DNA from 2 places in the Arthrobacter sp. CJL-S3 genome. Region 2 is predicted to be linked to the other one. Evidence: riboswitches for the same ligand, from Rfam matches in the RefSeq annotation. Region 2 holds a riboswitch; the other holds the start of a gene.
The links. Region 2 has a riboswitch for cyclic di-AMP ahead of AC06G6_RS02970 (aggregation-promoting factor C-terminal-like domain-containing protein). Riboswitches for the same ligand answer to the same signal wherever they lie in the genome.
Positions count from the first base shown of each region.

Region 1: it holds a riboswitch for cyclic di-AMP, as region 2 does, so the genes downstream of both, AC06G6_RS03580 (NlpC/P60 family protein) here and AC06G6_RS02970 (aggregation-promoting factor C-terminal-like domain-containing protein) in region 2, are expected to answer to the same signal.

Region 1 is NZ_CM160046.1:772,319-788,007, forward strand. Features, by position in the region: gene AC06G6_RS03575 (M23 family metallopeptidase) at 1-795, shown strand, start outside; cyclic di-AMP (ydaO/yuaA leader) riboswitch at 944-1,105, shown strand; gene AC06G6_RS03580 (NlpC/P60 family protein) at 1,415-2,197, shown strand; gene AC06G6_RS03585 (HNH endonuclease) at 2,418-2,918, shown strand; gene mobA (molybdenum cofactor guanylyltransferase) at 2,977-3,702, shown strand; gene AC06G6_RS03595 (DUF6457 domain-containing protein) at 3,686-3,973, shown strand; gene AC06G6_RS03600 (molybdopterin molybdotransferase MoeA) at 3,970-5,379, shown strand; gene fdhD (formate dehydrogenase accessory sulfurtransferase FdhD) at 5,490-6,371, shown strand; gene AC06G6_RS03610 (alpha-mannosidase) at 6,466-9,489, shown strand; gene AC06G6_RS03615 (hypothetical protein) at 9,661-10,404, opposite strand; gene AC06G6_RS03620 (hypothetical protein) at 10,445-11,179, opposite strand; gene AC06G6_RS03625 (hypothetical protein) at 11,176-11,916, opposite strand; gene AC06G6_RS03630 (hypothetical protein) at 11,898-12,644, opposite strand; gene AC06G6_RS03635 (ABC-F family ATP-binding cassette domain-containing protein) at 12,873-14,543, shown strand; gene AC06G6_RS03640 (ABC transporter ATP-binding protein) at 14,540-15,689, shown strand, end outside.
Region 2 is NZ_CM160046.1:625,127-640,815, forward strand. Features, by position in the region: gene AC06G6_RS02955 (phosphatase PAP2 family protein) at 1-403, shown strand, start outside; gene upp (uracil phosphoribosyltransferase) at 416-1,051, shown strand; gene AC06G6_RS02965 (glyoxalase superfamily protein) at 1,161-1,538, shown strand; gene AC06G6_RS02970 (aggregation-promoting factor C-terminal-like domain-containing protein) at 1,564-2,154, opposite strand; cyclic di-AMP (ydaO/yuaA leader) riboswitch at 2,334-2,486, opposite strand; gene AC06G6_RS02975 (sensor histidine kinase) at 2,643-4,247, opposite strand; gene AC06G6_RS02980 (response regulator transcription factor) at 4,251-4,991, opposite strand; gene AC06G6_RS02985 (winged helix-turn-helix domain-containing protein) at 5,618-6,481, shown strand; gene AC06G6_RS02990 (dodecin family protein) at 6,770-6,973, shown strand; gene AC06G6_RS02995 (SixA phosphatase family protein) at 7,029-7,556, shown strand; gene AC06G6_RS03000 (hypothetical protein) at 7,646-8,239, shown strand; gene AC06G6_RS03005 (EamA family transporter) at 8,318-9,367, shown strand; gene AC06G6_RS03010 (TetR/AcrR family transcriptional regulator) at 9,976-10,653, opposite strand; gene AC06G6_RS03015 (YhgE/Pip family protein) at 10,650-12,728, opposite strand; gene AC06G6_RS03020 (ABC transporter ATP-binding protein) at 12,725-13,450, opposite strand; gene AC06G6_RS03025 (dihydrolipoyl dehydrogenase family protein) at 13,654-15,111, opposite strand; gene AC06G6_RS03030 (FadR/GntR family transcriptional regulator) at 15,305-15,689, shown strand, end outside.

The sequences.
Region 1 (15,689 bases), 150 kb from region 2:
CGCCGTGCGACCGGTCCCGCTCCGGAGCCGCGTCCGGCCGTCGCCGTCCAGGCCGACCGCCCACGTGACGCGCACCGCGATGAGCGGCGGGGCCGCCGCAGCCCGTTCCGCCAGGTAACGGACTTCGCCGCCGCCAGTGGCGTGGGGCAAAAGGCCGGTATCGCCCTGGCCGCCACGGGACTGGTCCTCACCGTCACCGTCCCGGCCACGGGCCCCGTTATGGCCACGGACGCCGGCCCAACCGCCGGATCCCTCTCCGCCACGGTCCAGCCGGATGTCACCGCCGCCGAGGCCAAAATTGACTTCAACCGCACCGCCGTCACCACCCAGAGTGACCCGGACGGCAAGCTCAAGCAGCTCCTGAGTGCCCAGTCGGCCGGCTCCATCACCCGCGCGGCCTCCTCGGGCAGCCTCGGGGCGCCCCTGGGCCAGCTGAAGACGGCGTCGCCCTTCGGATACCGCGTCAGCCCCATCACCGGCGGCTCCGGGGAGTTCCACCGCGGCCAGGACTACGCCGCCCAGTGCGGCACGGCCGTCCTTGCGGCCGCCAGCGGCACGGTCACCTTCACGGGATGGCACCCCTATGGCGGCGGAAACCGTGTGGTGATCGACCACGGCAACGGCCTGGAGACCACCTACAACCACTTGTCCTCCGCCAGCGTCAAGGTGGGCCAGCAGGTCTCCCGCGGCGCTGCCGTGGCGATGAGCGGCACCACCGGCGCCTCCACGGGCTGCCACCTTCACTTCGAGGTCATGGTCAACGGCGAAGTCGTCGACCCGACCGGCTGGCTCTAACAGAGCTGATGGGACACTCTCGCATTCTTATGACACGCCGTGATCTGAATGTGACATTGAGCCCCAACTGCTGTACCGTATGACCTACGCCAACTTTTCCGAAGTTGGCGCTCTTGAGTGGATTGCCTAGCTCTGCCACCGCTCAAGGTCCGTTCGCATGACATCGTCTGGCAGGGGCGGGGGAACCAATTTTGGCCTTCGAAATTGAAGGCCTTGGGGTTAAGTCGCAAAAGCTTCCCAGGAAGCAGCGCGGCCGGGTGACTCCCATCCGAATCCGACAGCTCACCTCGTAGGCATTGGGAGAGGCTACTTTCGTGTCTTCACGCCACAATGCTGCGCGTCACCGCGCTTGCGCGGCTCTTACGAGCCCGCTGAAATCCAACCTCGGCCGTGTCCTTTGTGGCGCCCGGAATGGATCTCACACCGCCGTCTCAATCTCTGCTGAGTCCGGCCCGCAGGCCATGCACCTGCAAGCAGTTCCCGCTTTTGGCGCGTCTTCGCAGTACACCCTTCGCTAAGTAACCCATTTCGGGGCGATCCGGCGTACCCCCAAGATGCCGGAGCGTCCTCAGCCCGCGCCCAAAAAGCGTGGACCCAGGATCACGAAAGAGAGAACTTAATGACTACTCGTGCAAACGCACGGCACCGCGCCGAGGTCACCAAGACCAACTCGCTGGCCGTCATTGCCAAGGCCGTCGGCGACAACGCCGGTGGCATGGGCCGCCAGGCCGCAGTTATCGCTGCCGCCTCCGGCCTCGTCCTGACCAGCGGTATCGCAGCCAACGCTGCTGAGGCCAACGTTCAGCGCGAGTCCACCTCCGCTTCCACCCTCGAAGTCCAGTCGGCCGCCCCGGCGACCATCTCGGCCGCTTCGACGATCGCCATCTCCTTCGAGAAGCCGGCCGTCACCACCACGCCGGCCCCCGTCGTCGAGGCCCCGAAGCCTGTTGTGAAGGTCCAGGAGACCCCCACAGCAAACACGGCCAAGACCGCCAGCACCAAGGTCGGCGCCACCGCAGCCCCGGCCGCCGGCACCGCGGCTGCCACCACCCAGGCTCCGGCCGTTGCCAGCGGCATGGGCGCCACGATCGCCGCTGCCGCCTACGCCCAGCTCGGCGTTGGCCAGGACTGCACCGCACTCGCCACGAACTCGCTGGCTGCCGCAGGCATCAACTACCACGGCTGGCCGGCAGGTTACCTGTCCCTCGGCCGCACCGTGAGCGCCTCCGCTGCCCTGCCGGGCGACCTCGCCTACTACGCGAACGGCGGATCGGGCCTGGCCCACATCGCTGTTTACGTCGGCGGCGGCAAGGCTGTCCACGGCGGCTGGAACGGTGGAACCACCTCCCTGCAGAGCGTCAACGTCGGCTCCGGCCCGGTCTTCATCCGCGTCGGCGGCTAAGACAGCAACTGCTAGCAGCACCAAGGACCCCTGCCATTCGGCAGGGGTCCTTTGCGTTGCCGGGACGTGAACTTCAGCGGATACGGGCGGGGCCGGCAAAAAAGATTCGGTGAAATGGCATGTCCGTGTTTACTCTTGTTTTGTCGATCCATAGCCCGACCATGCAGAGGGCAGCCGGCCCTCGTGCCCCTGGCGGGTGCGGCCGTGAAGAGGTATGCGGATGCGCACTCTCGTTCTGAATGCTGGATATGAACCGCTGGCGGTTGTGACCTTCCGCCGGGCGCTCGTCCTTGTGCTGACCGGAAAGGCCAGCGTCGTGGCGGAAGGCGACGATCCTGTCGTCGGGCCGCAGGACGTCCTGGGCCGGCCCTCGGTGATTCTTTTGCATCGCTACATCAGGCCCCGGTACAACACCGTGACGGCGGTGAGCCGCCGCGGGGTGCTCCGCCGGGACGGACACCGCTGCGCCTACTGCGGCAAAGCCGCCCACACCATCGATCATGTCCAGCCCAAATCCAGGGGCGGTGCAGATTCCTGGGAAAACCTCGTCGCTGCCTGCCTGCGGTGCAACAACGCCAAAGGCGACCATACCCCGGGGGAAATGGGGTGGAAGCTCGGCTTCAGCCCCGCGCCGCCGAAGGGCACGACCTGGCAGATCAAGGAACTGGAGAAGCCGACGCCTGCCTGGGACCCTTTCCTCCTGCCGGAATCCGCTGCCTGACACGGCGTGCCCCGGCCGCTGCGCCGGGACTGGAGATCTGGCCAGTTAGGCTGGGCCGATGGAATTCGACGCTGTCATCCTGGCCGGGGGCCGGTCGTCCCGGCTCGGAGGTGTGCCCAAGTCCGGTCTGATGCACGACGGCGCCACTCTCCTGGAGCGCGCCCTGCAGGCCGCACGCGCCGCGGCGGCCGTCGCCGTCGTCGGGCCCGACCCGGGAACCCTGCCCGAGGGAGTGCTGAGCTGCCGGGAGGAGCCGGCCTTCGCCGGCCCCGCCGCAGCGGTCGCCGCCGGGATCTCCGCCCTCGAAGAGCACCGCAGCCGTGACCCCCGCCATCCTGCCGCGGCACCCCTGACGCTGGTCCTCGCCGTCGACATGCCCCGGGCGGGCGCCGCCGTCGGGACACTGCTGGCAGCCGCCGCGGAAGCCCCACCGGGCGAGGGGCTGATGGCGGTGTCTGCTGACGGGCGCCGGCAGCCCCTGGTCGGCCTATATAGCACGGCTGCGCTACAACGGTGCGTGGCCGACGCCAGGCAGCGCGGCGCGCTCGACAACGCATCGATATTCTCCCTTCTTGCTAGGCTGGAGGTGCGGGAAGTCAGCGTCCCCCGGGGATCCACGGATGACGTGGATACTTGGGACGATGCGTCCGCGTTGGGGGTGACCGGCCCGGATGACGGCCATGGCTTCGACGGCCATCACCGCGACAGCCATAACCCAGGCCTCCGGCCCGGGGTTCCCCCGCTGAACTCGACTTTGGAGGCAAACGGTGAAAAGCCAGGATGAAACACTCGAAGACTGGTGCCGTGCCCTGCTTCAGGCCCTGGAACTGGAAGACGTCGAGATTGACGTGAACGAGATCCTGGCCCTGGCCGGGGTGGCGGCGCACTCCGTGGTGCGCCCGGCCGCGCCGCTAACAACGTTTATTGCCGGCTTTGCGGCAGGGCTGGCCTCGGGATCCGGCCAGGCCACGGATGCCGCCTCGATGCAGGCCGCGATGGGCGTCGCCCGGAAACTGGCCAAGGACTACGCGGCCAGCGAAGCCCCCGGGGCATGACACCTGCACCCCCTCACGGCAGTCCAGCTGCCGCGGCGGATGAGCCTGCGCCCCATCGGCACCTCGCGCACACCTGGCAGGAAGCCCGGCAGCTTGCCTTCGACTGCGCCGCTCCCATCCCCGCCGCACCCGTGGCCCTCCGCGACGCGCTGGGACGGAAACTCGCCGCCGATGTGGCGGCGCTCGTGGACATGCCGCACTACGCCTCCTCCGCCATGGACGGCTGGGCCGTCAACGGCAGCGGACCGTGGATCCTCGCCGAACCCGGCCAACGGCTGGCGCCGCACCAGGCCAGCCCGATCGTCACGGGCGGGCTGATTCCCCCCGGAGCGAAGGCCGTGCTGCGGAGCGAAAGTGGCACCATTGCCGCCGACGAGGACGGGCTGCCGGTCCTGCAGCTCGGCGGCGGGGCGAAGCCCGGCGAGCCGCGAAACGGCGAGCACATCCGGAAAGCCGCGGAGGAAGCCGCCGCCGGAGAAGTGCTGATCAAGGGCGGCACCGTGCTGAACCCCGCCCATCTGGCCCTCGCGGCCCTCGCCGGCCACGACACCCTGCCGGTCCTGGGCAAGCCCGTCGTCCGGCTGGTGTTCACCGGCTCGGAAGTGGTCACAGCCGGGATCCCCCGGCCGGGGGAGGTGCGCGACACCTTCGGTCCCCAGCTCGCCGGCGTCGTGGAAATGCTCGGCGGGATCTGTGCCGGCGAAACGAAAATCGGCGACAGCTACGCTGAATGGCTCACCGCGCTCGAGGACACCGACCCGGCGGCCGAACCCGCGGCTGCCGATGAGCCGCAGCCGACGGTCCGGTCCGGCGCCGAACCGTTGCCCGCCGACGTCGTCATCACCACGGGCGGTACCGGCCGGTCCGGGACCGACCACCTGCGCCGTTCCGTGGCCGAACTCGGCGGGCGGCTGCTGATCGACGGCATCGCGATGCGCCCCGGCCATCCTGCCGTGCTGGCCGAACTGCCGGACGGCAGATTCATCATCGGGCTGCCGGGCAACCCGCTCGCGGCCATGATGGCACTGTCCACGATCGGCGCCCCGCTCCTGGCGGCGCTGGGGCACCGGCCTCCGCCGCCGGTCACCGAGCTGCCTTGCGGCGCCATGATCGACCCTGACCCCGGCCGGACCCGGCTGATGCCCTTCCGGCTCCTCTATGGCATGGCCTCTCCGGCGCAGCACACCGGACCGGGAATGATGCGCGGGCTGGCCGCGGCCGACGGCGTCCTGGTGGTCCCGCCGCACGGAGTCCAGCTGGGGGAGACCGTCCCGGCCTTCACCCTTCCCTGGGGCACACCCCTGCCGGAACCGGCGCCACCCAAAGACAAGCCCGCCCCCAAGCGGCCCGCCCGGAAGCCCGCCGGTACCGGCGGTCCCGTGGACTGGAGCGAACTGCTGGGGTAGCGCCCGGTCCTGAACGTTCTTGAACGCGTTCTTGAATGCGTTCATAAACCCGCGCTGGCCACCCGGCCCAGCGCTTGCCATGATGGAGTTATGTTGGTTAGGAGTACCTGATGGGCCGCGTCACGCAGCGCCGCAAGGTGCACAAATATGTCCTGGACGGGTCCCCCCAGGCCCTCGAATTTCCGGTCCGGCACCGGGAGGACGTCCTCGCCGTGGAGGAGCCGCTGGAGATCCGGATCGGCAGCCTGTCCTTCTCCGTCACCATGCGGACACCGGGGAACGACTTTGACCTCGTGGCGGGCTTCCTCGTCTCCGAAGGCGTCATCTGGAGCCCCGACCAGCTCGTCTCGCTGCGGTTCTGCGCCGGGGAAGACGAGGACGGCGTCCAGACGTTCAACGTGGTGGAAGCCCAGCTGAGGCCCGACGTCGTCCGCCCGGACACCGGCCGGAACGTGTACACCTCCAGCTCGTGCGGCATCTGCGGCACGGACTCCATCGAGGCCGTGCACAAGTCCTCGCATTTCAGCCCCGCCGATGACCCGCTGACGGTGCCCGTGGCCACGCTCGCGGCCCTTCCGGACCGGCTCCGGGAAGCCCAGGCCGTCTTCGACGTCACCGGCGGCGTGCACGCCGCCGGCCTGTTCCGGATCGCCGAGGACGGCTCCGTGGAACTGCTGTGCCTGCGCGAGGACGTGGGGCGCCACAACGCCGTGGACAAGGTGATCGGCTGGGCCCTCCGCGAGGGCATGCTCCCGCTGCGCGGAACCGTGCTCCAGGTTTCCGGCCGGGCATCGTTCGAACTGGTGCAGAAGGCTGCCCTGGCCGGCATTCCCGTCCTCGCCGCGGTCAGCGCCCCGTCGAGCCTGGCGGTCGAGCTGGCCGAGGCCAGCGGCATGACGCTGGCCGGATTCAGCCGCGGTACGTCGCTGAACGTCTACGCCGGAGCCCGCCGCGTGAGTGTGCCCGTGGGCTTGGCGGATAGCGTCCGCTGACAGCCACTTGGCTCGGGGGCCAGCGGCGCAGTAAGTTTTATCCATCGATTGGATGCAATTCAGCGTCATCCACGCAGCGCTAAAGAGGTTCACATTGCACGACGACCGCCGTCTCACGGAAGTCCGGCTGGACCGCTTTGTTCGCGAACGCATCGTCCCCGCGGTCTATCCGCGCAGCGTCCCGCTTACCCTGAGCAGCTGGGACGTCCCGGACGAACCGGTCCCGGTCCTGGACGCCCTCCGGCAGCAGTTCACGCCGCAGGAGCACGGTGCGGCCTGGGGGCGGCCGTGGAGCACCAAGTGGCTGCGGCTGCAGGGGCAGGTCCCGGACGCCTGGGGCACGGCAGCGGACACCTCGGTGGAAGTCATTGTGGACCTGGGCTTCAGCAGTGACCTTCCCGGATTTCAATGTGAAGGAATCGCCTGGCGGCCGGACGGGACGATCGTCAAGGCCATCTCCCCGCGGAACCAGTACATTCCGCTGAAGCTCCTGGGCAGCGGGATGGCCGTCGACTTCTACGTTGAGGCGGCCGCCAACCCTGACCTGTCGCAGGGGTGGACCTTCGCGGCGACCCCCTACGGCGACAAGGCAACCTCCGGCAACGAGCCGAAGTACCGGCTCGGGCGGATCGTCATCGCGGAAATCAACCAGACGGTCTGGGAGCTGCAGCAGGACATCTGGACCCTAAGCGGCCTGATGCACGAACTGCCGATGGAACTGCCGCGCCGCCACGAAATCCTGCGCGCGCTGGAACGGATGCTGGACGTGATGGACCCCGACGACGTCCCCGGCACGGCGTCAGCGGGGCGCGAGGCCCTGGCCGGCGTCCTGGCCCGGCCGGCGTACGCCTCCGCCCACCACCTGCTCGCCACCGGACACGCGCACATCGACTCCGCCTGGCTGTGGCCCGTCCGCGAAACCATCCGCAAATGCGCCCGCACCTTCTCCAATGTGGTGGCGCTGATGGACGAGGATCCCGGGTTCGTGTTTTCCTGCTCCTCAGCCCAGCAGCTCGCCTGGATCAAGGAGCTGTATCCGGAGCTCTTCGGCCGGATCCGGGAAAAGGTCAAGACCGGCCAGTTCGTTCCCGTCGGCGGCATGTGGGTCGAATCGGACACCAACATGCCCGGCGGCGAGGCCATGGCCCGCCAGTTCCTGGAGGGGAAAAGCTTCTTCCTGGCCGAATTCGGCGTGGAATGCGAGGAGGCCTGGCTGCCGGACACCTTCGGCTATTCGGCGGCCATGCCGCAGATCGTCAAGGCCGCCGGCAGCAAGTGGTTCCTGACGCAGAAGATCTCCTGGAACCAGGTCAACCGGATGCCGCATCACTCCTTCAACTGGGAGGGGATCGACGGCACCCGGGTCTTCACGCATTTCCCCCCGGTGGACAGTTACAGCTCGGAACTCAGCGGCCGGGAACTCGCCCACGCGGAGCGCAACTACCGGGACCACGGCCGGGGCACGGTCTCGCTGGTCCCGTTCGGCTATGGCGACGGCGGTGGCGGCCCCACCCGGGAGATGCTGGCGGCGGCGCGCCGCACCGCGGACCTTGAGGGATCGCCGAAGGTGGAACTCGGCTCGGCCGCCGGTTTCTTCGCCCGCGCCGAGGCCGAGTACGACGCCCTCCCGGTCTGGGTCGGCGAGCTGTACCTCGAACTGCACCGCGGGACTTACACGAGCCAGGCCAAGACCAAACTGGGCAACCGGCGCAGCGAACACCTGCTCCGCGAAGCCGAACTCTGGTGCGCCACGGCAACCGTGCGCACCGGATACGGATACCCGGCGGACGAGCTCAAGCGCCTCTGGCGGCTGGTGCTCCTGCAGCAGTTTCACGACATCCTGCCGGGCAGCTCCATCGCCTGGGTGCACCAGGACGCCGAACGGAACTACGCCGCCGTCGGCCGGCAGCTTGAAGCGATCATCGCCGACGCCGCCTCCGCGGTGCTGGGCGCCGGGGACACTGACTTCCTCCTCAACGCCGCTCCGCATGAGCGCCACGGCGTGCCCGCGCTGGCCGCGGCCGAGCCGGTCCCCGCCGGGCAGCCGGTGCTGGCCACCGAATCTGGCAGCGGGTACATCCTGGACAACGGGATCATCCGCGCCGTCATCAACGCCGACGGTCTACTGGCCTCACTGACGGATTATGCCAGCGGACGTGACGCCATCGCTCCCGGGCAGTTCGGGAACCTGCTGGAGCTGCACCGGGACACCCCCAATGAATGGGACGCCTGGGACATCGACGCCTTTTACCGCCGCAACGTCGTCCGACTGACCGGCGCGCGTTCCCTGCGGCTGGAATCCAGCGGCCGGGACGCTGTCGTTGTGGTGGAGCGGCTGGCGGGGTCCTCGGCGGTTACCCAGCGGATATCGCTGGCGGCGGGCGCCGGTTCCCTGGCGATTTCGACGGCGGTGGACTGGCAGGAAAGCGAAAAGCTGCTCAAGCTCGGATTCGCGCTGGACGTCCGGGCGGACCGGTCGGCCTCGGAGACCCAGTTCGGGCATGTGTTCCGCCCGACGCACCTCAACACCTCCTGGGAAACCGCGAAGTTTGAGATCTGCGCCCACCGGTGGATCCACGTCGCCGAGCCCGGCTACGGGGTGGCGGTCACCAACTCATCCACCTACGGCCACGACGTCACCCGGAATATCCGGGAGGACGACGGCGGAACGACCACTACCGTGCGGCTCTCACTGCTGCGCGCGCCCAAGTTCCCGGACCCCGCCGCGGACCGCGGCCGGCACGAACTGAACGTCACCATCCGGCCCGGCGCCAGCATTGCCGACGCCGTCGAAGAGGGATACCGCACGAATCTGGCCCCGCGGGTGGTCAAGGGCGCCCACGGCGTGGAACCGCTCATTGCCGTCTCCAACCCGGCCCTGGTCGTTGAGGCCGTGAAACTCGCCGAGGATGGTTCCGGCGACGTGATCGTCCGGGTCTACGAATCGCTGGGGCAGAGGTCCGCGGGGACAGTGACGGCCGGCTTTGCCGCCACCGGCGTCCACACGGTGGACCTGCTGGAACGTCCGGCGGCTGCGCCGGGGGTGACCGCGGCGGGGGACTCGGCGGAACTGGCGCTCCGGCCCTTCCAGCTGGTGACCCTGAGGTTTGTGCGCTGAACGGCCGTTAAACAGGCTGAGTGGGAGCGGTCCAGTTGGACCGCTACCACTCATCCCCCCAATGGCGCTTGGGCGACTGCCTCGGCTCCGCACGGATTGTCCCCGTTCACGAAGCGAATGCCGCTTTCACACATTCATGATTCTCTCACGGTCTAATGATTTTGTGAATGCCTAGGTGCTGTTACGACGTAATGTTGCCCTAGCGTTACCTGGGGGACTCGCAATCAGCCCGGAAAACCAGAACACGACGAGGCCCACGACGTAGCCCAGGGCCGCCGCGTAGTTGACGAAATGCTGTGCGCCGACCCAACTGGATGGCGTCAGGGCGGCCGGGAGGCTCAGGACCGCGAAGGCGGCGCCGAGCAGGACGAGCAGGGCGCCGGCCCTGACCAGGCGCGGCAGCCGGCTCCTGACGGCCGCCAGCAGCGGAGCCACCAGGACCAGCGAAACGAAGGCAGGATAGGTGCGGCCGGCGGCCGTGAACCAGGGGGCCAGGTCCGCGTCCCCTGCGCCGCCCGCCGCCTGCGCCTGCAGTCCGGCCGGTGCCCCATAGCTGTTCATCAGGAAGAACGCCACCGCCACGGCCAGGCAGCCGAGCCCCAGTGCCCAGCGCCCGATGCCTCCGGCAATGAGCTGGTGGGCCCGGGCATCGGCGAGTCCCGTTGTGACCCGGAGGCCGACGAGCAGGACAGTCGCGAAAACAAGATAGCGCAGGACCAGGCTCGTGAGGTCCCACCCGCCGAGGGCGCCGTCAATCACCTCGTAGAGCTCGGAGACGGCGAGCACACTGCACAACGTGCCCAGGAAGAGGATCCCGAACACGGTCCGGTTGCGGCCCCGCACCGCGTCCGGCACACGTAGGAGAAGCGCCGCGCAGCACACCAGCAGCGTCGCCCATTCCAGCGTTGCCCTCATTCCGGTTCTCCCCGTCGCTCCGCGGCGCGGCTCACAATTACTATCCGGTCAAGCCAGTGTGCGCTCTCCGCGTCTTCCTGGCCAGAATCTTCGACAGCCAGAACACGGAAAGCCCCACCACGAGGCACAATGTGGCGGTGTAGCTGAAGACGAAGCGCAGGTAGGCCAGCGACGGAGGAATCACCGGGGACAGCAGGCTCAGCGTAATGGCAACGGATCCAAGTGCCAGCAGGCCGGCGCCGAGCCGCACAAGGCGAGGCAACCCGCTGCGCACCGCCCGCACCATGGCAGGAAAGAGGGCAAGCGTGATGTAGGCGGGGTAGAGCCGTCCGGCGGCTCCGTAGTACTCCACGAGCGCCGCGTGGCGTGCATCCTTGGCGTACACCGCGATCAGGCCGGCGGACGATCCCGCCGTGTCCATCATGAGGAAGACCGCCACGACCGCCACCGATGCAGCTCCCACAAACACAATTCCGGGCGGGCCGGTAATCAGCCGGAGGGCGTCGTCCGCGCCGAAGCCCCGGGCGATTCTGAGTCCGAGGGCAAAGACGGTGCCGAAGATGATGAAGCGCAGCAGCAGGTTAGCCAGGTTCGTTCCACCGAGGACACTGTCCACGGCCAGGTACGGTGCCTCGATGCTCAAGAGGATGGCCACCGTCATGAAGGCGTAGACGAAGAACAGCGATCTGTTCTCGCCCCGCAGCGCACTCGGAATCCGAGCGACCGCGGCGAGGGCGCAGAGCGCCAAAGTGGTCCACTGCAGGACTGCGATCATCGGGTGTTCAGCCGCAGCGCGCGCTTTGCCAGCAGGCTGGAAATCCAGACGAAGGCGAGCCCCAGTGCAAGGCACAACACCGAGGTGTAGTTGATGATGTACTCCAGATACCCGGCCTCGCTGGGGATCAGGGGGTAGAAGGAGCCGAAGGCCATGGCGGCGAATGCGACCGTCAGCAGCAGCGCACCGATCCGGATGGTTTTGGGCAGTGGCTGACTGATTGCCACGAAGGTGGCGGGCAGAATGCAGGCGGCGACGTAGGCCGGGTACAGGCGTCCCACTGCGGCGTACGACTCGATGAGCGCCGCATTCTGGGGGCTTCTGGCGGGCAGCGTTTTCAGGCCCGTGACGGTTCCCTCGGTGTCAGCCAACAGGAAAAGGATCACGGTGGCGATGCCCACGCCAGTAAGAACCGACTTCCCCACGGGGCCCACGATGAGGCGGATGCTCTTCGGTCCATCGAAGGCCTTGGCGATCCGGTAGCCGGCCAGCAGTACCGTGCCGTAGACGACGAAACGAAGGATCAGGTTTGTGTAGTTCTCGGACCCGAGCCACGCATCGATGGACTGGTAGCTCACGTCGATGCTGAGCAGGATGGCCACGGTGGACAGCACGAAGACGCCGAAAACAGACCTGTTCTCACCCCGCAGCGCACTCGGAATCCGCGCGATCGCGACGAGTGCGCAGACCGCCAAGGTGGTCCACTGCAGGATCGCGATCATCCGAGGTTCTCCCATATCTTTTTTGTTTGTTCTTGCTCGTGTTCCTGGCGGCGCAGGGTTTTGCCGAGGGCCTGTAGCCGCTCCCCGGCCAGGGCCGTGAGTTCGCCATCGGACAAGGCATCAAGGGCGGCCTGTTTGGCCTCCGCCGGCCAGCCGGCCTCGGCTTCTGTCAGCAATCCCGTGGCGACGAGTCCGCCCGTGAATCCTACGCCAGCGGCGCGGGCGGTTGCGACCGCCAACTCGGGGGAGAGCCGGTTGGCGGTCAACTGGGCCGAATAGTTCTGCGGTGCGACCCCGGTGGCGTCCGATACCCGGTGCCGCAGTTCGCCGTCGTCGATCGCGTCCACCCAGTTCCGGACCGAGGTGGCGTGCGGTGCGGGGCCGAGCGCCGGCGTCAGCGCGCTGCCGTCGTCACCGTAGCCGCCGTACGCCGGGGCCGAGCGGGAGATGACGGCCCGCAGCAGGTCCATGGTGGCAATCTGGCTGACAAGTTCGCCGGAGGTGGGCGGCTGCGGCCGCCCGGAGAGTTCGGCATAGCTGTCGAACGTGGCAAGGTCGGCCAGCGGGCTGCGCTTGAGGGCCCGGCTGATGCTGACGAGGGTGCTTTCCGCGACTTTGCCGCGCACCAGCTGCTGCGCGAGCGTGGTGCGCTTGATCCCCGAGATCCTGCAGATGTCTGCTGTGCTCGCGTTGGGAGCAACGACATGGAGCCAGTGTTGAAACGCCTTGGCGGGTAAGGGCATTTACGGCTTCCTGCAGAGTCGAATGGAGGTGCGGCTTCTGAAGTTCGGTGGAGTGGTGATTGTGGTGATTTTACGGGACGTGCTGATTCAACTATGCTAAATGCTCGAACCCGCTGGTCCGTACACCCCCCAAGTCCGGACCGGCGGGTTCTCTTATGCCCGGCGGCCGGCGGGCGCCCTGAACGCCCTGTGGCGGTCTCCTGTGGGCCGCGGTGAGAGAATGGACCAATGACTGCAACCCTTGTTGCCAAGGACCTCTCCGGTGGTCACGACCACCGCACACTCTTCTCCAAACTCTCCCTCACCGTCGCGCCCGGCGACGTCGTCGGCGTCGTGGGTGCCAACGGAGCGGGCAAATCCACCCTGCTCCGGCTCCTGGCCGGCGTGGACCAGCCGCAGGAAGGCTCCATCAGCCTGGCCCCGGCCGACGCCTTCGTCGGCTGGCTGCCCCAGGAACACGAACGGATCGCCGGCGAGACGGTGGCCGGCTACATTGCGCGGCGCACCGGCTGCGCGCAGGCCACCCTGGACATGGAGTCCGCGGCGGATGCCCTTGGCAGCGGCGCCCCCGGCTCCGACGACGACTACTCCCTCGCGTTTGACCGCTGGATGGCCTCCGGCGCCGCGGACCTGGACGACCGCATCCCGGCCGTCCTGGCAGACCTCGGCCTGGAGGTGGGCCAGGACGCCGAAATGACCGGACTCTCCGGCGGGCAGGCTGCCCGCGTGGCGCTCGCAGCGCTGCTGCTCAGCCGCTTCGACATCGTGCTCCTGGACGAACCCACGAACGACCTGGACCTCAACGGACTGGCCAAACTCGAGGCCTTCGTGCAGGGGCTCCGCGGCGGCGTGGTGCTGGTTTCCCACGACCGCGAGTTCCTCGCCCGCTGCGTGACCACCATCGTGGAACTGGACCTCGCGCAGAACTCCGTGGCGGTCTACGACGGCGGCTACGAGGCCTACCTCGAGGAGCGGGCCGTGGCGCGCCGGCATGCCCGGGAACGGTACGAGGAATTCGCCAACACCAAGGCCGATCTGGTCTCCCGTGCCCGCACCCAGCGCGAGTGGAGCTCCCAGGGTGTCCGCAACGCCATGAAGAAGAACCCGGACAACGACAAGATCCGGCGCGCGGCCAGCACCGAGTCCTCCGAGAAGCAGGGCCAGAAGGTCCGCCAGATGGAATCGCGCATCGCCCGGCTGGACGAGGTCGACGAACCCCGCAAGGAATGGCAGCTGCAGTTCAGCATCGGCCAGGCACCGCGTTCGAGCGCCGTCGTGGCGACGCTCCGCGACGCCGTCGTCCGCCAGGGGGACTTCACCCTAGGCCCGGTGAACCTGCAGCTCAACGCCGGCGAACGGATCGGCATCACCGGCCCCAACGGCGCCGGCAAGTCCACCCTGCTCCGCCTGCTGCTGGGCCTCCAGCGCCCCGATTCCGGCGACGCCTCCATGGGCGCCTCCGTGGCTGTGGGCGAGATCGACCAGGCCCGCGGGCTGCTGGCCGGGCCGCTCAAACTGGCCGACGCCGTCGAAGCCGTGCTCACGGACCAGACCCCGGCCGAGGTCCGCACCCTGCTGGCCAAATTCGGCCTCAAGGCAGACCACACCTCCCGGCCGGTGGACTCCCTGTCGCCGGGGGAGCGGACCCGGGCCGCGCTGGCGCTGCTGCAGGCCCGCGGCGTGAACCTGCTGGTGCTCGACGAGCCCACCAACCACCTGGATCTCCCGGCGATCGAACAGCTCGAGGAAGCCCTCGAAGGCTATGACGGCGCCCTGCTGCTGGTCACCCACGACCGCCGGCTGCTGGAAAACGTGCGCCTTGACGCGCGCTGGAACGTGGACAGCGGCGTCGTCACCGAGCTTCTGGGCCACACCGCCCCGAAAGGCAACAACACATGAGCATGGACCGGGTGGCCTGGAGCTCCCTTTACAACATCACGCGCGCCTCGAGCGGCTCGAAACCGTTCTCCAAGGAGACGCTCAAGCGGGTGTTCAGCTTCGCCCGCCCGCACAAGGGCAAGCTGATCGCCTTTGTGCTGCTCTCGATCGTGATGGCCGTGCTGGCCGTCGCCACCCCCGTGCTCGCCGGCCAGGTCGTGGACGCGATCATCGCCGGTGCGGCCACCGACGTCGTGGTCTGGCTGGCCGTGCTGATCGCCATTGTGGCGGTCGCCGAAGCCGGCCTGGGACTTCTCACGCGCTGGCTGTCCTCCACCATCGGCGAGGGCGTGATCGTGGACCTGCGCACCAAGGTCTTCGACCACGTGCAGAAAATGCCGATCGCGTTCTTCACCCGCACCCGCACCGGGGCGCTGGTGAGCCGGCTGAACAACGACGTGATCGGCGCCCAGTCGGCCTTCGCCGGGACCCTGTCCGGGGTTGTCAGCAACGTCGTGGCCCTCGCCCTGACCCTCGTGGTGATGCTGGGGAAGTCCTGGCTGATCACCGTGCTCGCCATGATCCTGCTGCCGATCTTCCTGATCCCGGCCCGCCGGATGGGCTCCAAGCTGGCCGATCTGCGCCGCGAGGCCGCCGAGCACAACGCCTCCATGGGCACCCAGATGACCGAGCGGTTCTCCGCACCCGGCGCCACCCTGGTGAAGCTCTTCGGCCGCCCCGATGAGGAATCCCGGGAATTCGCCGTCCGCGCCGGACGCGTGCGGGACATCGGCATCCGCACCGCCATGCTGCAGTTCACCTTCGTGACCGCCCTGACGCTCGTCTCGGCGCTGGCCCTGGCCCTGGTCTACGGGCTCGGCGGCTTCCTCGCGCTGCAGGGGCAGCTGGCCGCGGGCGACGTCGTCGTACTCGCTCTGCTGCTGACCCGCCTTTATGCGCCGCTCACCGCGCTCTCCAACGCCCGGGTCGAGATCATGAGCGCCCTGGTCAGCTTCGAGCGGGTCTTTGAGATCCTGGACCTCAAGCCGCTCATCCAGCAGAAGCCCGAGGCGGTGTCATCCCCGGCCGGGCCGTTGTCCGTGGAGTTCGACGACGTCCGCTTCTCCTACCCCTCGGCGGACAAGGTCTCGCTCGCCTCGCTCGAGG
Region 2 (15,689 bases):
CTCGCCGTCGTTTCCGAGCGGCCACACGCTCAACACCACGGTGGTGATCGGGCTCGTGGTCTACCTCGCGTGCCTGCAGGTCCACAGCACCGTCGCCCGGGTCAGCCTGATAGTGGCCGGCGGTGCCTTCATCTTCGCGATGGGCATGAGCAGGGTCTATCTGGGCCACCACTGGATGACCGACGTGATCATCGGGTGGGTACTGGGCCTGGCCTGGGTCGGGATCGTCATTCTGGCGCACCGGCTGTTCCACGTGATCCGGCACCGGGAACATGCCGGCCCCGCGCCCACGTTCGACCACCCGGCGCACCTGCACGACGGAGCCGCCGGCGGGAGTGCTCCGGAGGACAAGGACGACGTCGGCGCCCGCGGTCCCACGGGCGGGCCCCCGGCCGCCGGGTGATAGTTTTGACCCATGCGCACTCTCGTTGTGGACCACCCGCTGGTCGCCCATAAGCTCACCGTTCTGCGGGACAAGAACACCCCGTCGCCGGTTTTCCGCCAGCTCACCGAGGAACTCGTCACGCTCCTGGCGTACGAGGCCACCCGCGAAGTGCGCACCGAGCCGGTGACCATCGAGACGCCGGTCAGCACCACCATCGGCACCGCCTTCACCAAGCCCACCCCGCTGGTGGTTCCCATCCTCCGGGCCGGGCTCGGCATGCTCGAGGGCATGACCAAGCTGGTCCCCACGGCCGAGGTCGGGTTCCTGGGCATGGCCCGCGATGAAGAGACCCTGGACATCATCACCTACGCGGAGCGTCTGCCGGAGGACCTCACCGACCGCCAGATCTTCGTCCTGGACCCCATGCTGGCCACCGGCGGCACGCTGCGCGAGGCGATCAAGTTCCTCTTCAAGCGCGGCGCGTCCGACGTCACCTGCATCTGCCTGCTGGCCGCCCCGGAAGGCCTCGCGAAGCTGGAAGAAGAGCTCGCGGACGCCAATGTGACGATCGTGCTCGCCTCGATCGACGAGAAGCTCAACGAGAAGTCCTACATCGTGCCGGGCCTGGGCGACGCGGGCGACCGCCTCTACGGCGTGGCCGGCTGACCCAGCCGCCCGGCGTCGGGCCTGGCCCCTTGGCCGCTTCCTCGCCCCTGAGCCTTCGCAAGGGAGCCTGGCCTACCGGAATGCACTGCCCGGTACTAGCCTGAGCCCCATGGATTGGAAACTAGAACTCGTTTTTGTTCCCGTGTCCGATGTGGACCGCGCGAAGGATTTCTACGTCAACAAGGTGGGCTTCAATGCCGACTTCGACGAGCGGCCCACGGACGGCATCCGGTTCGTCCAGCTGACCCCGCCGGGCTCCGGCTGCTCGATCGCCATCGGCGAGGGCCTCTCGGACGCCCCGCCGGGCACCGCCCCCAGCCTGCAGCTCGTGGTCAGCGACATCCAGGCGGCCCACCGGCAGCTCAAGGACCGCGGCGTGGACGTCAGCGACGTCGACGTGCAGGACTGGGGGCATTTTGTTTACTTCGCCGACCCCGACGGCAACAAATGGGCCGTGCAGTACATCCCGAACCGTCCCAACGGCTAGGCAGCTGGCTGCCTCTGCCGAGTGTTTAGTACCAGTTGTTGGCGTAGTGGAAGTTCAGGGCGCCGCACGGTGAGCCGTAACGATCCTGGATGTACTGCAGTCCCCAGTTGATCTGGGTCCGGTAGTTTGTCCGGTAGTCCGCGCCCGCGCTGGCCATCTTCTCGGCCGGCAGCGACTGGACGACGCCGTAGGCCCCGCTGCTCGGGTTCGTGGCGGTCGTCTCCCAGTCCGATTCCTTGGTCCAGAGCTTCATCAGGCACGGCATCTGGCTCTGGGCCCAGCCATAGGAGCCCAGCTGGCCGGCCGCGTACGCCTGGGCGCCGGCAGGATCATCGATGGCAACGGGGGCCGGTGCAGGTGCCGGTGCCGGGGCAGGTTCCGGAGCGGGGGCCGGGGCCGGGGCAGCGGGCGGCGCCGGCGCCGGGGCTTCGGCAGGTGCCACCGCGGCCGGCGGGGCCGGAGCGTCGGTGCGGGTGACGGCCTGGTTTTCGACCCGGACGCGTTCAAAATCAAGGTGCGTCAGCGGATCCGCTGTGGCGGCTGCCTGCGTGGAACTGCCCGCGTCGGCATTGCGGGCGGCCGTCTCGGACGCCTGGCCGGCCGCGCCGGCCCCCACGAGCACCGCGCAGGCGGCGACAACAACGGCCGCCCGGCGGCCGGTCGAGCCGGCGTGGTGGGCAAGCCGGGCCAGGGCTGATGCGGGCTTCAGCCGGCTCGCCGCGGTGACGCGACAGCTTGGAGCTGGTGGAGTTTGCGGTGCCGTCAGGGCGCGTTTGTACCTTGGATTCAGTCATGAATGCCTCTCAACGCCTGCGGAGTTAGCTGTCGGGTTCGGGTGAGGTCACCCGGCCGCACGGAAACTCACGTGTCGGCTTCACCCCAAGGGCGTGCAGAAAATGCCCGGGAACTCTGGGTCCCCCGCCTCTGCCTGTCCAGCGGAATCCGGGAGGCGGCAGAGCTTGGCGTACATCCGGATATGCGGCCCTAGTGATGGCCGCACTCTAAAAACCGTACAGGAGTTGGGAGTCTAAGTCACATTTTGGTAACAGGAATCACGACGGCGGCGGGGCGGCTTGCGCCCTGACCAGCGTCGACATTGATTCGTCAGGCCGTGGGCGGAGCCTCCGGCAGCCGGACGGTGAACTCGGTCCGGCCGGGCATCGAGGTCACACTGACGGTCCCGCCATGGGCCTCGACAATCGACTGCACGATCGACAGTCCCAGCCCGCTGGTTCCCTCGGCGGAAGCGCTCGTCGCGGGGGCAGTGGTAGTAGCGACTCCGGCGGCCGACTCGGCCGACTCGGGCGGCCGCGGCGGGTGCAGCGGACGTCGCGGCAGGGACCCCCTGCCGGTTGCCGGCGTCGTGAGGGCCACCGGATTCTTGCGGGAAGCGTCCGCGCGCGTGAAGCGTGCAAAGACCCGGTCCACGAACCCGGGGGCAATCCCGGGGCCGTTGTCCGTTACGGTCACCACGGCATATCCGTCCGCGGACCGCTTGACCCCGGTCACCACCGTTGTGCCGGGACCCGTGTGTTTGCGCGCGTTGGAGAGCAGGTTCGCCAGCACCTGATGCAGTTGGGTCGCGTCACCGCGGACCACTACAGGCTCTTCCGGGAGCTCCAGGTGCCAGACCCGGTCCGGGGCCATGACCTTCTCGTCGCTGACCGTCTCGATGGCCAGCTGGGTGAGGTCCACCTCGCTGAGCTTGAGCGGCTGGCCCTCATCCAGCCGGGCGAGCAGGAGCAGGTCCTCCACCAGGGTGGTCATGCGTTCGGACTGGCTCTGCACCCGAGCCAGGGACTTCTGGCCGTCAGGGGTGAAGTGTTCGGTCATCCGCATCAGTTCTGTGTAGCCGCGGATGGCGGTCAGGGGGGTGCGCAGTTCATGCGAGGCATCCGCGACGAACTGGCGGACCTTCATCTCGCTCTTCTGCCGGGCCTCCAGTGCATTGGAGACGTTGTCCAGCATCATGTTCAGGGCATGGCCGACACTTCCCACCTCAGTGCCCGGATGCGCTGCGGACGCCGGCACGCGCACGGCAAGTCCCACCTCTCCGGCGTCGAGCGGCAGCCGGGAGACCTGCGTCGCCACCTCAGAGAGCTGATCGAGCGGCTTCATGGTCCTGCGGATCAGCGCCGTCCCGGCCAGCCCGATGACCAGGAGCCCGCCCGTGGACACGAGCACCATGGTCCAGACCATGGTGGCCAGCGTGTTCTGCTTCTCGGCGAGCGGCAGGCCGGTCACGATCACGTCGCCGTCCGGGGTCTTGGCGGCCACGAGCCGGTAGTCCCCGGCGGACAAGGTCCGGTCCACCGGCAGGTTCCACGGGCTAAGCTCCAGGAGCACCTCGTCGTCGTCGTCGGTGAGGGATTCCCGGGTGGCGTCCTCGGAGAGGAACCCGGCGCTGCGGACCGAGTCGTCATCGATTCGCGCGGTCAGGGTGCCGATGGCCTGTCCCCGCGCCTCCAGGGGATCGGAACGGCCGGAGCGGCCAAAGTCGCGGGCGCGGACCGCTGCCTGTTCCAGCTGGGTGTCGAGCTGTTTGGTCAGGAAGAAGTCCATTGAGGCATAGCTGACGACACCGACGGCCCCGCAGATCGCAACCAGCAGGGCCATGGCGACAAGGACGAGCCGGGTGCGCAGGTGCCAGGTGGACGGGTTACGCCAGTTGAGCCCGGAGGGGCGGCTCTTGGCGGGGCGTTCGGGCACGGATCAGTCCGCCGGTTTCAGGACGTAGCCGGCGCCGCGCACCGTGTGGATCATGGGCGGGTGGTTGGCATCAACCTTCTTGCGGAGGTAGGAAATGTAGAGCTCCACGATGTTGGCCTGCCCGCCGAAGTCGTAGTCCCAGACCCGGTCCAGGATCTGGGCCTTGCTGACGACCCGTTTCGGGTTCTCCATGAGGTAGCGCAGCAGCTCGAACTGGGTGGCCGTGAGGTGCAGTTCCTCGCTGGCGCGCCGGACCTCCCTGGTGTCGATGTTCAGGACGAGGTCCCCGACGACGAGTTCGGCGGTGTCCATCGCAGCCACTCCGGACCGCTGGACCAGCCGGTGCAGCCGCAGCAGCACCTCCTCTATGCTGAAGGGCTTGGTCACGTAGTCATCCCCGCCCGCTGCCAGCCCGGTAATGCGGTCCTGGACGGCGTCCTTTGCTGTCAGGAACAGGGCCGGTACCTCCGGCGCGAAGGCGCGGATCCTGCTGAGCAGCTCAACGCCGTCGAAGCCGGGAAGCATCACATCGAGCACTAGCACGTCGGGGCGGAACTCCTTGGCAAGTTTCACCGCTTCGGGGCCGTCAGCGGCGACGGCAACGGACCATCCCGCCATGCGCAGCCCCATGCTCATGAGCTCGGAGAGGCTGGGTTCGTCGTCCACGACCAGGGCGCGGATGGGGGAGCCATCCGGATGGGTGAGCTGGGGGAGATTATTGGTCATGGAGTGCGAAGTGGCCATGGGACAACTCTCCGATCTGCCGGTTAAGTGCGGCTTTGGGGATCCTGTGCGGCGCCTGTGAATCCCAGCCTAGCGAGCCGGACATCCCGGGGACTGCCGGCGGGCCGCGCATTTTTTCTTGGCCGGGGGTGACCACTCTGTGGAACTCTGGACTTCCAATGCTAAGTAGGCGAAGGGTTTTCGCGTTTCGGCTTACAGTGAATGATTCTGGGCATTCGGCGGTCCAGGTCGAATTAAGTGCGGCGATGGGGGTTAAAGCGGCGCCCGTTGACCAGAACGATTGTTATTTTATTGACGGCGGAGAATTGTGATCTGCACTACATTCCCGCGTTCTGTCTCATATCGTGGACTTTCGCGTCCATTGTTACTTGCAAGTTTTCATTGTTACGTTGCACACTTCAATTGTGAACAAGAACTCAACAGCACCTGCAGCCGCAGTTTTTTGGATCAGCGCACCCGCTGGTACCGAGAAGCACTGTTGTCGAATGCACGCCTAACTTTTACACCCCAAAGGTTTCTAGGCATTCGCCCCCAGCCCAGCGTCGGGCGCCCTCCCCAAGTTTTCATAGCGGGATATGTAGCATTCGAGCCGCGATGACGGCCATTCACATTGAGGTAAGCAATCCATGTCAGTTGCATCCGGATACGTCCACATCTCCGTCCGTAACGCCAGCAAGGCCGGCCAGGCCTCCGGTATCCGCCAGGGCTTCGGCGGCCGGGCATCCTTCGCCCCCGCAGGATCCGGCACCAGCTTCCCCGCCCCGGGCTATGCCCCGCAGGGCTACAACCCCAACTCCTACGGACAGCTCCGCGCCGTTCCGCCGGCACCGGCCACGGCCCCGACACCTGTGATTGCTCCGGGCGACGGCAGCGCCGTCCGTCCCGTCCCGAACGACAACGTCGCCCGCGGTTTCGTCCTCTACATGGGGATCGACGAGGAAACCGCCGCGGCGGCCGGGACCTCCATTGCCAAGCTTGCCCAGGAAATCCGGACCTACGCCCAGTCGCTGGTTTCCGGCGCCGAAAGCTACGCTGCCGTCGCCGTCGCCCCGGCCAGCGCCCCGGGCTCCGCGCTCGACGTCGTCCGTTCCACCTTTGGTGACCCCACTGTCGGCGCCCGCCAGCGGTCCGAGACCGCCCGCCTGCAGCAGCCGCAGGACCCGCGTCCTTCCGGAGTGCTGATCGATCTGGCCCGCCGCGAGGTGGCGCTCGACGGCGAATCCCTGAACCTCACGTTCAAGGAGTTCGAACTGCTCAACTACCTCGTCGAGAACGGCACCCGCACCGTGGGCCGCGACGAGCTGCTCGAGGGCCTGTGGCGCAACGCCGAAGAGGTGCCCAACGAGCGGACCATCGACGTGCACATCCGCCGCCTGCGCTCCAAGCTCGGCCGCCTCGCCAACACCGTGCGCACGGTCCGCGGCCAGGGCTACCGTTTCTACGAGCACCCGGAGGTTGTTGTCTGGGCCGCTCCGGAATACTCGATCTAGGTTTCGCCTGCGCAAAGCGCCCGTCCCTGAACCGGGGCGGGCGCTTTGCTGTCTCCGGAAGTGAAGCGGCTTTCCGCCGTGCCTTAGCGTTCGCTGGCTCCCTTGACCTCGCAAGCTCGGACAAGGAATCCGGCCAGCTCTCTTCCTCCTTCGTTCCTCAGTCGGCGATGCGGCACTACGCGGAAAGCCGCTTCGCTTCCGGGGCCCTGCGGCGGCTGTTGGACCCTGTTGTGTTTCGTCCCTTCGGCGTAGTCTCGGACCCGTTGAGCCGACTATTGGGAGGAAGACATGTCTGTTGCACGGATTACTACCCTGAGCGCGAACTCCAAGACCTCGTTTGATGCTGCCATCAAGGAGGGCATCGAACGGGCGAATAGGACCCTGCGCAATGTCACGGGCGCGTGGGTGAAGGAACAGAAGGTTGAAATCAGCGACGGCACGGTCGTGGCCTGGCACGTCGTGCTGGAAGTGACCTTTGTCCTTGACGACTGAGCGGCTGCCGGTGGGATGCGTGCTCCGGGATCAGCCGCCGCATTAGGATTGATCCATGAGCGCGCATCACATCAAACGGCTGGTGATTATGCGGCATGCCAAGTCGGACTGGCCCGGCGGCGTCGCGGACCATGACCGGCCGCTCGAAGAGCGCGGCCACCGCGATGCGCCGCAGGCCGGAAAATGGCTGTTGAAGCATGACGTGGTCCCCGATTTCATCCTCTGCTCCAGCGCCCTGCGCACCCGGCAGACGTGCACGTGGGTGTGCAGCGAACTCGGCGACAAGGCCCCGACGCCGAAACTCGAGGACGGGCTCTACGCGGCCTCGGCGAAGCGGATGCTGACCGTCATCAACCACGTCCCGGACACCGTGACCACCCTCATGGTGATCTCGCACATGCCCGGGGTGCAGGACCTCGCCATGCACCTTGCCTCCCGCGATTCCAATCACGACGCCTACATGGACGCCGCCACACGGTGGCCCACGAGCGCGCTGACCGTCATGGAGACGGAGAAGTCCTGGGACGAACTCGACGGCCAGGACGCGAGGCTCACGCACTTCAAGGTTCCCCGGGGCAAATAGCGCTGGGCAAGGCGCGCCCTGCCCATTTTCCGGATGCATGGTCATGCACGTGATTCTGCGGTTTACTGATGCTGTTTACTCGTGGACTTATGGCGATCGAGAGAAAAGGCGGAATCATCGTGGACTCAGGACAGCTCATAGGGATCATCATCGGCGTCGTTGTGGTGATCGCGATCGTCGTGGTGGTGACCATGCTCAGCCGCAAGCGCAAGGTGGAGGCGGACCGCAACAAGGCGGTTGAAATGCGTGAACAGGCCAGGACCGAAGAGATCGGCGCCAGGGAGCGCGAGGCGCAGGCTGCCCGGGCCGAAGCGGACGCCAAGCAGGCAGAGGTCGAAGCCGAACGACTCAGGGAGGAAGCCAGCGCACGGCAGCAGGAGGCCGAGAAGGTCCGCGCCGGCGCCCAGGAACAGCTGCGGAAGGCTGACGAACTGGACCCCGACGTCGTCACCACCGAACGCGATGCCCAGAGCCGGGACCAGACGCCCCGGGAAACCACCGGCACCGAGGAGCTGCGCCGGGACCGCAGTGACCGGAACCCTTCCACCGCTGGACAGACCGCCACTCCGGGCGGCACCACGGGCGGCAGCCAGGCCCCCGGCAGTCAGGTTCCCCCGGAGACTGCACCCCGCGAACCGGGCCGCACCGACGAGCCCCGCGGTGACAACCCCCGGAACCTCTGACCATTCACAAGCCACTTAATCTCCGGCACACAGGCCGGATCCGGCCCGGCGTCCGGCCGGACCCGGCATAGTGGCAGGGTGAACCCTCGTCATTCCGCCCTGGCCCTGCTCGTCGCTGTCCTGTGGGGCGTCAACTTCGTCGCGATCGACCTTGGCCTGCACCCGGACGGAGCGGAGATGCCGCCGCTGCTGTTCGTGGCCATGCGGTTTACCCTGGTGGTCCTTCCCTGCATCTTCTTCATCCGCAAGCCCGAGGTGAGCTGGAAGGCGATCATCGGCGTCGGGCTGTTCATGAGCGCCGGACAGTTCGGCCTCCTGTACCTGGCCATGGCGCTGGGCATGCCCGCGGGCCTGGCCTCGCTGGTCCTGCAGGCGCAGGTGCTGCTGACCGTGCTTCTGGCCGCCGGTTTCCTCGGCGAACGGCCGAGCCGGCGGCAGTTCGCCGGTGTGGTGCTGGGCGTGGCCGGCCTCGCCGTGGTGGCCGTCGGCCGCAGCCTCGTCGCCCCGGTGCTGCCGCTGATGATCGTGCTCGCCGCGGCGCTGTCCTGGGCCGCCGGCAACATCGTGGCCCGCAAGGCGAAGGCGGCATCCGGACTGGGACTCGTGGTGTGGTCAGGGGCTGTGGTGCCGCTGCCCCTGCTGGGGCTGTCCCTGCTGGTGGACGGGCCCGCGGCGGTGTCGACCGCCCTGCTGGACGTCCAGCCCGTCACCCTGGTGAGCGCCCTCTACACGGCCGTCTTCGGTTCCCTGGTGGGCTACGGCATCTGGAACAGGCTGCTGGGGCTGTACCCGTCCTCCGCGGTGGTGCCGTTCACCTTGCTGGTTCCGGTGGTCGGGATGACGACGGCGTGGCTCGTTCTGGGCGAGGTGCCGACTCCGGCCGAGGTAACCGGCGGGCTTCTGCTGCTCGCCGGCGTGGCGACAGCGGTGCTGCGTCCGTGGAAGTTCCGGCGGCGGGATTCGCGTCCGCGCGCTCAGCGGCGGGGCGAGGTCCTCGCCGGGGGCCGCCCGGAGGATGCGGCAGGGGACTTGGCGGGGGACTTGGCTGCGGCGGTCCCCCCGGCGGAGGACGCCGGCCTCTTGAGGCCGGAGGATGCCGCCCGCGGGGCAGGAACCCGGGCCGACTGAGGCTTGGCGGTCTGCGCCTTCGTTCCGGCCGCGGACCTGGGCGCCGGACGCGGCGTGGCGGTCCGGGACGGTGCGGTCCTGGACGGCGCGGTCCGGGACGGTGCGCGCCGGGCGGGCGCCGGCCGGGATGCCGGACCCCTCGCGCCCGACGCCGGTCGCCGCCGGGGCGCATGTCCAACGCCGCGCGGACGCCGGCCCCGGCCCGGCAGGACGGACCCGGCCACCAGCAGCAGCAGCGTGGCGGCGCCGGCCGCGGCGGCGAGGTAAAAGTAAAGGTCCGGGTGCTCGGAATCCACCGGGGTGGACATCGCGTCCGGATCGGCGTTGAAGGCCAGCCCCCACTGCCGCAGGAACGCGATGCTGAAGGCAATAAACAGGATGCTCCCGATCCCGCTGGCGGCCAGGGTCCGGTGCCGGCGGCGGATAATCACCTCGGAGACGCAGGCGATGTAGGCTGCAGCGCAGGCCGCCAGGAACCACAGGAACACCGTTTCGTGCAGGGTGATGCCGGCCAGCGCCAACAGCGCCAGCGCGGCGAAAAACGCGGCAATGGCAATCTTGGTGTTGTTACCCATGTGGCCCATGTGGTTAATCATCCCCGAGAGGGACTACTTCCTGACGTAGCCGCGCATGGACGCCATGATCGCGGTGACACTCTGCTCGCGGGTCCGCTCCGGGTTGTAGGTCTGCCGGTCCAGGCCCACGACAAAGCAGGCGCCGAAGATGGCCGTCTCCAGGCTGCCCCGGGACACCGCCGGATCCACCGGGTAGGCGGCGGCCACCGCATCGATCGCCGCGCGGACCACGGTGAGCAGCCGTTCCCGGAGCTCGGTGAAGGTGTCCTGCCACTCGCTGGGGGTCCGCCAGTTCTCGCTGACCCACAGCCGGGCAAAGGACGGGTACTCGTCCATGAAGTCCATGGCCTGGCCGATCATCTCGTCCATTGCCGCCAGCGGGTCGGCCGAATCGTCCCGGACGCTCAGCAGGCGGGCCAGGAGGATATCCACCCCGTGGCGCAGCAGCTGGGCGATCAGGTCCGACTTGCTGCCGAAGTTGTAGTAGACGGTGCCCTTGGAGACCCCGGCCGCCGCCGCGATCTCATCGACGGTCACCCCGGCCACTCCGCGTTCGCCAATCAGGTCCATCGAGGCCTCGAACAGCTTCTGCCTGGTCGCATTGGTGCGGGCCGGCCGGAGCTTCTTCGCGGTCCCCGTGCCGTCCGCGGGACCCGGCGGCGCCGCCGCGCCGCCGGAAGACGCCGTGCTGCTGTCCGTGCGGCTGCTCATACGGTGATCTCCGGTTTCAGGGTCTTCAGGGTCCAGTACTTGTGCTTCCGGACAGCCAGGGTGGACAGGGCTGTCCCCAGCAAAGTGTAGCCAAGCAGCCCCAGCATCGTGGGCAGGATGACGGCCAGGTCAGCGCCGTAGATCAGGTGCCGCATGCCGTTGACGACGTACCCCATCGGCAGCAGCTGGTGCACCACGTGGAGCGGCTGGGGCGTGGTCTGCCAGGGGAAGGTGCCCCCCGAGGAGACCAGCTGCAGCACCAGCAGGATGAGCACCACGAGCTTGCCGGGGGAGCCGAGCAGCGCCACGACGCCCTGGATGATCGCGCTGAACGCCATCGCGGCAGCCAGCATCAGGAACCACATCAGCCAGGGGTGGGCGGGGCTGAGGCCCAGCCCCACATCGACCACAAGGGTCAGCAGGCTCGCCTGGACAGCCGAGACCGCCAGGAAGGGAAGCCAGCCGCCGACGGCGATTTTCCACGCCGGGGCGTTCGACGCAAGAGCCCGCTGGGTGACCGGCCGCATCGCCTGGATCAGCATAAAGACGCCGATCCACAGGGCCAGGGTGAGGAAGAACGGTGCGAGGCCCGCGCCGTAGGAGCCGGCCTTGGCCTGCGAGACGTTGCTGACGGCGACCGGATCGGCCATCACCTTGGCGAGGCTGTCCTTCTGGCTGTCGTTGGGGTGGGGGACCTGGCCGGCGCCCCCGGCGAGTTCGGCCGCAAGGGTCCCGGCGCCGTCGGAGGCCGTGGCCGCCCCGCTTTCCAGCTGCGCCGCGCCGCCGTCGAGCTTTTCCGCGCCCTCGGCGAGCTTCGCGGCACCGTCCAGGGCGCCCTGCTGCCCGGCGGCGAGGGTGGCGGCGCCGGCGGCCAGTTGGTCCGCCCCGGTGGACGCCTGGGTGATGGCGCCGCCGAGCGCGGGAGTGGCCGCCGCCAGCTTCTCCGCCCCCGCACTGACGGCAGCGGACCCGTCCGCGAGCTGCTGGATTTGCGCTGCCGCGGCCGTGAGCGTCGCCGCGGGCCCCGCGGATGCCGGCGGCCCCGCGGATGCCGGCGGGGCCGGGTGGGCATCGAAGTCCGCGAGGATCGTCTCCGCCTGGGCCGGGCTGAGGACCCCCGCGGCGACGAGCCGGCTGTTGGACGCGGCCACCCGGCTGCGCTCTGCCTGGGCGGCTGCCTGGGCGGCTGCTTTTTCGGAGGCGGCCAGCTGGCCGGCCAGGCCCTGGACCTTGGTCCCGAGCGCGGCGTTGCCGGCCGCCACCCGGGCGGCGCCGTCCGCGAGGGCCCGGGAATCGGCGGGCAGCGTGGCGGTCTTGTCCTCGAGCTGGGACAGTCCGCCGCTGAGCTGGGCTGCCCCCGTGCTGAGGGTGGTGGCGCCGTCCCGGAGCTTGAGCTGGCCGGCTTGGAGCTCGGCGGTGCCGGTCTTGAGTTCGCCCGTGCCCCGGTGGAGGGCGACGGCCCCGTCGTGCAGGCCGGCGACGCCGCCGGCGAGCTGTCCGGCGCCGTCGGAGGCCTTGAGCATCTGGGAGTGGATGGTCCCGAAGCCGGTGAGGAGCTGGTTGGCGGTTTCCTCCCCGACCTCGGTGGCCACCGTGGTGTGCACGGCGGTGGTGAGCTTGTCCACTATGGTGCTCAGCAGGTAGTTGTTCGCGTCGTTGGTGGTGACGTTGAGCATGGCCTGGTTGGCGGCGTCGAAGCTGCCGGGGGAGACCAGGTTCGCCGAGAAGTCCCGGGGGATCTTTAGGGCAAAGGCGTACTTGCCGCTGCTCACACCGAGGTCCGCCTCCTCCGGCCCGGCGACGGTCTGCCAGTTGAAGACGCGCCCGTCCGTGAGGCTCTCGGCGACCTTCCGGCCGGCCTCGAGCCGGGTGCCGTCGGCCGACGTGGCACCGGTGTCCTCCACGACCAGGGCCGCATCGATCTGGTTCAGGTTTCCGTAGGGATCCCAGTTGGCGTAGAGGTAGACGGCGCCATAGAGCAGTGGCACCATGGTCAGCGCCAGGATGGTGAGTTTCGGCAGCAGGCCGCCGGTCATGCGCTTGAGTTCGGAGCGGGCCAGCCGCAGCACAGTCACCGTGCGTCCTCCAGTTCGAGGGTGCCGGACAGTTCGAGCGTGCCGGATGCGGCAGCGACGTCCAGGGAAGGGGCCCCGGCGGCAGCGGTACCCGCATTGCCGATCGCGGCGGCCGGACCGGTCCAGCTGCCGGGGACGCGCATGACGGTGGCGACGACGGCGAGCGGGCGTCCGGCGTCGTAGGCCAGCTCCTCCAGCCGCGGCAGCCACTCCTCCGGATCTCCGTGGCGGTCCGGGGAGTCCACCACGAGCAGATCGGTGTGCGGGTTCGCCAGCGCCAGGGCCGTGAGCAGCCCGATCCTTCGGGCCGGAGGCAGCTGCTCGGTCCACAGCCCGGCGATGTCCTCGAAGCGGTTGACCTTCAGCCAGGACTTGCTGAGCAGTGACCCGCGGTAACGGCGCGGCACCAGGGCCAGGTCCTCCGTGACGAGGTCGCGCACGCTGAGGTGCTGCTCGGGTTCGTTCACCCCGGGGGAGTCCACCACGGCGCTCGCCTGCCGCAGGGTCCTGATCCGGGCGCCGCCGTCCCACTCCGCGCCGTCCCAGTCGAAGTGGCCGCCGGAGGGCTTGAGCCGTCCGGTCAAGGCCAGGGCCAGGGCGGTGCGCTGGTCCTGGCGGGGGCCGGAAACCAGCAGGAGTTCGCCGCGCCGGACCTGAAGGGACGTGGCCGGCAGCAGCACGTCCCGTCTGCCGTTCACGGAGAGTTGTTGCACGCGGAGCAAGGGGAGCCTTTCGCAGAAGAATGTCTACGCCAAGGCTAACTAAACTGACCGGTCAGTTCAAATAAGAGGGGGTGAATGTGACCAGACAGTCGGAACCCGGCCGGGCGGCTCCGCCGAGGTCAGACTTCGCGCCCATGTCAGGGCACAACATCGGCGCGAAGTGACACCTCGGCGGCCATCGGCGCGGGCGACACCTCGGCGGCTCAGAGGCCGTATTCCTCGAGCAGCCGCAGCCAGACCTCGCTGATCGTGGGGTAGGCCGGCACGGCGTGCCACAGCCGGTCCAGCGGGACTTCACCGACGACGGCAATCGTCGCGGCGTGCAGCAGCTCGGCCACATCGGGGCCGGCAAAGGTGGCGCCCAGCAGCACCTTCCGGTCCTCGTCGACCACCAGCTGCGCCCAGCCCTCGTACCGTTCGGCGTGCAGCGAGGATCCGGCCACCTGGATGGGCAGTTCCACGGAGGAGACGCTGAAGCCGTCCCGTTCCGCCTGCTGCACGGTCCGCCCCACGCTGGCCAGTTCCGGATCGGTGAACACCACGTTGGGCACCGCATGGTCGTCCGCGGTCCGGGCGTACCGGCTCCACGGCGCGGCCTCGCCGCCGAGCTCGCCCCTGGCCCGGGCGGCGATGGCGTCGCCCGTGGCCCGCGCACCGTACTTGCCCTGATGGGTCAGCATGACCCTCCCGGCGGCGTCCCCGGCGGCGTACAGCCACGGCTCGACGTCGTTCCCGGTGCCGCCCGATACCAGGCCGGTGGTGTCCGTGCTGAGCCGAAGTTCCCTGCCGTCCGCGGCGGCGAGCCCGACGCTCTCCAGGCCGAGCCCTTCGAGGGCGGGATGCCGTCCGGTGGTGACCAGGAGCTTGTCCGCCGTCACGGCGTCGCCGCCCGCCAGCTCGAGGGTGAGGGAGCCGTCGTCGTTCTCGCGGATGCTGTCGGTTCCGGTGTGCAGGTGGAGGCTGACGCCGTCCGCCCGCAGCCCGGCGGCGACCAGCGCGGCTGCCTCTTCCGGGAAGGCGCCCAGCAGGCCGCGGCGTGCCACCAGGGTTACCGAGGCGCCCAGCCGGGCGAAGGCCTGGGCGAGTTCGACGCCGGCGACGCCGCCGCCCAGCACCGCCAGCCGGCGCGGGATCTCGTGCGCGGAGGTCGCCTCCCGGGTGGTCCAGTAGTCCACGTCGGACAAGCCTTCAACGGGCGGCACCGTGGGCGAGGACCCGGTGGCCACCACGACGGCGTGCCGTGCCGAGAGCGCGTAGCTGTTGCCGTCCAGCCCCGCGACTTCAACCTTCCGGGTGTCCGTGATCCAGCCGTGCCCGCGGATCAGCTCGATGCCGGTGTCTTGGAGCCACTTGACCTGGCCGTCGTCCTGCCAGTTGGACGTGAAGTAGTCGCGGCGTTTCAGGACGGCGGCTGTGTTCAGGGTCCGGGTGACGGCCTCCGCGGCGCCGGGCACGGTCTGGGCGCCGTGAAGGGCGGTGCCGGGGCGCAGCAGCGCCTTGGAGGGCATGCAGGCCCAGTAGGAACATTCGCCGCCCACCAGTTCGGCCTCTATGAGCACGGCGGTCAGCCCGCCCTGTACGACGCGGTCCGCGACGTTTTCGCCGACAGCGCCGGCGCCGATCACGATGACATCGAATTCCCGTTCAAGCTGTGCCGTCATGGCAGAAGCCTACGCCCGGCGCCGGTCCGGAGGCCTTCACCAACACCCTTTGCAGGACGTGGGACCACCGCTACTGTTGGGAGCATATTTGGGGGAGGGCAGGGCCATGACAGACAGCAACGTGACCGCCGGCGGCGCGAGCCGGGCCGAAGGCACTGGGACGGGCAGCCCCCGCAGCCTGGGCGGGGCAGGCGTGACCGGTGCCGGGCCCGTGCCGCCGGCAAGGTTCAGCGCGCAAGCCAGGCTCAGGGCCTTGCAGGCGGACATTATGGAACTGATCCTGGAGCGTGAGCTGGATGCCGGGGATCCGCTGCCGACCGAACACGAGCTCTCCGCCGCGCTGGGCGTTGGCCGGAACACCCTGCGGGAATCGCTGAAGGTGCTCCAGGCCCTAGGCGTGATTGAAATCCGCCACGGCTTCGGCATGTTCGTGGCGCCGAGCAATTTTGACGCCCTCACGGACGGCCTCACGTTCCGCGGCCGGTTGTCGCTGCGCCATCACGGGCAGGAGGCCCTGCAGTTGGTGGACGTCCGGCAGGCCCTCGAGGCCGGGCTGATTGCGGCCGCCATGGACCTGA